Regions from separate parts of the Photobacterium toruni genome, predicted to be linked through region 2. Evidence: riboswitches for the same ligand, from Rfam matches in the RefSeq annotation. Region 2 holds a riboswitch; the other holds the start of a gene.

Region 1 (3,205 bases), 740 kb from region 2:
AACAACTAGGTATTATGAGTCATACTAATGGCACTCTGCCAAATGTGGATATTCAAGCGTGGTTAATTCAGCCTGATGGTGGAGAAGGTAAGTCATATCTAATCTATGAAAATTATCGCACATTGTTAAAGTGGAATCGTTCGCATTATTTTGCTTTAGCGGTAAGTGCATTAGCTGATCGTATTCAATAAGCTCATTATTATTAGTTTATATAAGCTCTGTGATGATTGAAAAGCTAGGCATTAATGTCTGGCTTTTTATTTAGTTCAATGATTAGTGAATATATATATTTATTCTTACTGAGAATATTTACGAGCAGAATAGTCATCATAGTATTAATTGCAGATATAAAAAAAGCCTAAGTCATTTAGGCTTTTTTATTTAATCTAATGAATTAGATTTCAAATTCTTCAAGAGCTTGACCATCATCTAATGCTTTCTTTAGTGCACTAGGTGTACGGCCTTGGCCTGTCCATGTTTTTTCATCGCCATTTTCATCGATGAATTTATATTTAGCTGGACGAGTTGCACGCTTTGCTTTTGGTGCTTTTGCTAAACTTGCTAATAATTCTTCAGGGTCAATACCATCAGCTAATAGCATTTCACGATATTGAGCTAGTTTTTCATTACGTTCATTTTCTTTTGCTTGTTCTTCAGCTTCAACATTAGAACGTTCAGTAACAACTGTTGTTAGTTTATCTAACGCTTCTTCAAGTTGCTCTAGTGTATATTCACGCGAAAGTGCGCGTAGGCTTCGAAGATTTAAAAGCGCTTTCATTGCATCAGACATTTTATATTTCCTGTTATTTTTAATTAACTGTAAATAATAATAGCAGCATTAAAACATTTTTTGCAATAGTAATACTTTTATACATTATGTGTAAAACAATTTAATCATTTCTTTATTTAAAAAATAGTTTTATTTGAACAATAAGACTATTTATAAAATAATTTATCATTAAATGTATAAATACAAGCTAAATCATTTTAGATATTGTTACTGTATTTTATATGTTGAATGATAATAACATTTAAAATGTTATACCCTTTCATAATTATGGTTTATGCATTTGTTTTTGGTTTTTTGTGTTAGTAATTTGTGCGCTTTCGTTGCTTAATTGTTTCTTATTTGTTCTGTTTGGGTGGAATAATTTATTCTTTCCTTTATGATAGGGCTTGCGGTGCATTATTCATCAATAATTAATATGAAAGTGATATTAGTGATAATGAAGTAATATCGAAGTAAGAAATTGATATTAAATCAGTCTTACTGAGGTTACATTGAATAATGTGTAAAACTGCCATAGTCGATAAGATATAACTATGGATCGCTACGGTGGAGACAGGGAAGGCTAACCTTCTTTCTATATACTCAAAATAATATGCCACAATGGTAATATCAAGCAGTAGATCTCCTAACTGTCATTAGCTGGTTGCTATAGAGATTATAAATTTTGATAGATTACTCTCACTCTTTAATATCCATTTTCCCGCCATTAGTTGCGCTTGGCTTGGCGATTTTAACACGTAGAGTTTTATTGTCTTTAGGTACAGGTGTTGTGCTTGGGGCATTATTTCTTAATGATTTTTCTTTTACTAATACAGCATCCTATCTTGTTCTATCAATCAAAGGGTTATTCATTGCTGATGATGGTATAAATACTTGGAATATGAGTATTGTACTGTTTTTAATACTGCTCGGAATGACTACAGCGTTATTAACTTTGTCGGGGGGAACTCGTGCTTTCGCTGAATGGGCTCAGACAAAAATTAAAACCAAACGTGGGGCAAAATTTTTAGCTGCTTTTTTAGGGGTATTCATTTTTGTCGACGACTATTTTAATAGCCTTGCTGTTGGCTCTATTGCTCGACCAGTGACTGACCGTTTTCAAGTATCACGCTCAAAACTTGCTTATATTCTTGATTCAACAGCAGCGCCTATGTGTGTTTTAATGCCGGCATCAAGTTGGGGAGCGTATATTATTACTCTTATCGGCGGCATATTAGTGACTCATGGTGTTACTGAATATACGCCATTAAGTGCCTTTATGACGTTAGCACCCATGAATTTTTATGCCATTTTTGCATTAGCAATGGTGTTTGTTGTGGCATGGTTCCAGTGGGATATTGGACCAATGAGAAAACATGAAATTGCAGCTAATCATGGCCGTGGTACTGATGTCGGTGGTGATGTTGATGATCAGGCAAAAGACTTAACAGAAGAACTTGATATCAAAGAGAGCTTGCAAGGGCGTGTTGGTGATTTAATGTGGCCAATTATTATTCTTATTATTGCAACATTCTTTTTCATGGTGTTTACGGGTTATCAAGTTCTTATCGCTGAGGGTAAGCCGTTTTCATTATTAGGTGCTTTTGAAAATACCAATGTCGGTCAAGCATTATGCCTTGGTGGTGGCTTTGGTTTAATTGCCGCTATTATTCCTGTATTTCGTCAACGCATTGCAGCTAAAGAGATCAGCAGTACACTTTGGATTGGTGCAAAATCAATGTTTGGTGCGATTTTAATTTTATTATTTGCATGGAGTATTGGGAGCGTTATTGGTGATATGAAAACGGGGCAATATTTATCGACGCTTGTTCAGGGTAATATTAATCCAGCATTATTACCAATGATCCTGTTTTTATTATCAGGCATTATGGCATTCTCAACGGGAACTTCATGGGGAACATTTGGAATTATGTTACCTATCGCGGGTGATCTTGCTGGCGCAACCGAAATTAGTCTCATGTTACCTATGCTTGCAAGTGTGCTTGCGGGATCAGTATTTGGTGATCATTGTTCTCCAATTTCTGATACCACTATATTGTCATCGACAGGTGCTCGTTGTCATCATATAGATCATGTAGCGACCCAATTACCTTATGCATTATCTGTGGCCGTTATTTCTGCGATTGGATTCTTAACATTAGGGATTACAGATTCATTAGCATTAGCATTTTTAGTGGCAACCGTTGCATTTATATTAATGTGTTTCTTTTTATCATGGTTGTCGAGTCGACCACTAAAAGGGGCAGCATTGGGATAATATTAAACGTCATTAAAATAACCCAATGGACGTAAATTAAACCAGTTAATGAAGATTAGCTGGTTTTTTTATAGCAACAATAACAGTTGTTGACCTAGGTGCTTTTCATTAGTGCTAATTTTATGTAGCATCTGCGCGATTTTTAAATGTAATTCGTA
Region 2 (3,205 bases):
ATCCATATGGTGACTCCCTGCGCCAGTTGCCGACAAAATACTGGTACTTGAAATCGGCGAACTGTGATCACCAAAAACTGAGCCTGCTAATACTGCTGATAGCATAGGCATTAATAAGTTAACGTCACTTGCAATCGCCATATCACCAGCTAATGGTAACATGATGCCAAATGTTCCCCAGCTAGTACCAGTAGCAAAAGACATACCACATGATAACAAGAATACTAATGCTGGTAGTAACTCAACAGGTAGTCCATATTTAGTTAATGATGCTAAGTATTGTCCTGTTTGCATGTCGCTTACAACAGTACCAATTGTCCATGCAAATAACAGAATGATAATAGCTGGCATCATCGCTTGAACACCTTGAGGTGCCGCTGTTAACCATGTTTTTAGTGGTAACTTTAAACGCAGTGCCAATACAATGGATACTGCAAGACTACATAATGCTGCATAAACCAGTGATGAACCGACATCAGTATGTTCAATAGAGCCGATTAAGCTAAATACTTGACCTTTAGCTGCTAAGACTTCTGCGCCGCTAATGATCATAAATACAACGCTTGAAACGGTTAGTGTTAGAATTGGTAATACCATATCAATCATGGTGCCATTACCTTCACCTTCAGTGGTGATTTCTAATCCTTTTGGATGACCTTTAGATTCATCCCAAAGTTGTCCCTCACGTGCACGTTGTTCGTGCTTACGCATTGGACCAATATCAAGTTGGAATGTAATAACCACAAGTACCATCAATAAGGTAAATACTGCGTACAGGTTCATTGGAATCATCTGTACGAACAATGAGATAGGGCTTGTTTCTGTAATATCGTTAGTGACTAAAATACCGCCAAGGATCGCAATAATATAAGCACCCCAAGATGAAATAGGGGTAATAACACATACTGGCGCTGCTGTTGAATCTAGCAGGTAAGCCAATTTTGCACGTGAAATTTGAAAACGGTCGGTTACAGGACGACAAATAGGACCAACAGATAAGCTGTGGAAAAAGTCATCAATAAAGAAAGCAAACACCATCATACCCGTTAAGATATTAGCACTACGACGATCTTTACAACGACGAACACCCCATTCAGCAAATGCTTTGGTTGCGCCAGTTGCGGTCATTAAGCTAATTAAACCACCCAGTAATAACATGAATAATAACATGTTAACGTTACTGGTATTGATCGCACCATCAGCCCAAACTAAGCCAAGAATTTGATGTAAAAGATATTGTAGTGCTGCGAGTGGGTTGTAATTATTTAAAAGGAATGATCCTGCAAGAATACCAGCACCTAAAGATAACAATACGCGGCGGGTAGTAATTGCAAGAATAACAGCCAGTAGCGCGGGAACTACTGATAATAGTGAATCAGAATATTGGATTAAATTCATGGATCTCTTAAACACCTATAATAAGGTGGAGATCTACCGAAAGGATAGAGAAACAGATTTCTTGAGAAATAATACTTCTTATCCCTTAGGGTAGCGCTCCATAGACAACATAACTATGGCAGTTCGGCACTTATTAAATGCAGAACCAGCGATTATTGATGACTCAATAATTACTTCGGCGCTGACTCCTTTCTTCGGTTCTCATTGGGGATCTCCCTCCAACCGAATACTCTTAGGCAGCGCGCCTCTACTCAAAGGATTAGTCTTGACTATACCTAGATATTTCTCACAAGCAATAAAAAATAACGCTTAATTGTGTAATAGGCTTAAAATTCAGCATTTCAACTAACTGATTATAGTTTCAATCAGTTAGCGCATATCTTTTCTGTTATTGTTGCATATCGTTTCGTTATTCGGGATTATTATTCATCGGTTGGGTCAGATTATGAATATTACCTGCAAATCCGGCTTTGATAAGATCTTTACGAATTTTGGTTACTTGATTTTCTGTCACAGGAATATCTCTTCCGCCTAATTTTTGACGTACAAAGGTAATTAATTGTGCCAAATCAGCATCATTTAATACCGTATTAAAACTACTCATAGGCATAAAATCTATTTCTTGTTCTAAGTAACTCGGTGCTAAACCTCGAATAGTAACTGCAATGGTATCATAAGGGTCTTTATGCATAATGATGCCATTATTGAGTAGTGTCGGAGCAATACCTTTACGGCCTTTGCCATCAGGACCATGACAAGCACCACAGGTTTGAATATAAAGCCCATAAAGTTGTTGTTCTTTGGTTTGTTGAGCCGCAGGACCTTCAGCTAAGTCTGGATCTTGAATATTTATTTGTACTGGAATTAAATGACCAAACCCTGGTGGTGTTATTTGACCGACTGATTTATCAAGTACGTTATATTTATCCCCAGTAATCAGATATTCGGCAATGGCGCTGACATCTTCACGGGTTAAGTAACGCGTACTATTTTTTACAACTTCTGCCATGCCGCCAAATGCGGTGCCTTTTTCGGAATGACCTGTTTTAAGAAAGTCAGTTAATGAATTAACATTCCAACGATCTTGATAAAGTTCTGTAGCGGTAATATTGGGTGCTTTCCAGCCATCAATTAAATTACCTTGAAATAATTTATCAGCAATTAAAGCTTGGGCGATATTTCTTGGTGTATGACATTCAGAACAGTGGCCTAAACTCATGGTTAGATATTTACCTCTACGCCAAGATTCAGTACTGTCAGCGGGATACTCTAGTGGTTTATTATTAAGAAAGGCAATATTCCAGCCTAATAATCCTAAGCGAATATTACTTGGGAACATCATCTGATTATCTAGGTTACGGGTATTAACATAGTTAAGTGATTGCATGTATGCCCATAATGCTTTGGTGTCAGCATCAGTAATATATTGATAAGAAGAGTAGGGCATTGCAGGGTAAAGATAACCGTGTTTGCCTTTACCTTTGTGTAGAGCATCATAAAAGTCAGCATAGGTGTAGTCACCAATGCCAAATTCTGGGTGCGATGAAATATTAGTGGAATACAATGTACCAAATGGTGTTACAAAACCTAGACCACCACCAAATAATTCTCCACCTTCGCCGGTATGGCAAGCAACACAGTCACCAGCGTAAGCGAGATATTGCCCTTGAGCGATTTGCTCTTTATTTAAGGCAGAAACTACAGATTTACGCAGAGTATTTTGATGGCGAATATAAGCGCCTAATGCTTGAATTTCAACATCAGAGAGTTGTTGGGAAAAGGCAGGTATAACGTTATCTAAGCCATT

Evidence for each region. Region 2 has a riboswitch for lysine ahead of OC457_RS06085 (Na+/H+ antiporter NhaC family protein). Riboswitches for the same ligand answer to the same signal wherever they lie in the genome.
Region 1: another riboswitch for lysine. It lies ahead of OC457_RS09555 (Na+/H+ antiporter NhaC family protein); the one in region 2 lies ahead of OC457_RS06085 (Na+/H+ antiporter NhaC family protein).

The regions. Positions count from the first base shown of each region.
Region 1 covers NZ_AP024854.1:2,015,657-2,018,861, reverse strand. The annotation lists gene OC457_RS09565 (lytic murein transglycosylase) at 1-191, shown strand, start outside; gene OC457_RS09560 (H-NS family histone-like protein) at 395-790, opposite strand; lysine riboswitch at 1,172-1,342, shown strand; gene OC457_RS09555 (Na+/H+ antiporter NhaC family protein) at 1,452-3,047, shown strand.
Region 2 covers NZ_AP024854.1:1,276,532-1,279,736, forward strand. The annotation lists gene OC457_RS06085 (Na+/H+ antiporter NhaC family protein) at 1-1,398, opposite strand, end outside; lysine riboswitch at 1,482-1,656, opposite strand; gene ccoP (cytochrome-c oxidase, cbb3-type subunit III) at 1,808-3,205, opposite strand, start outside.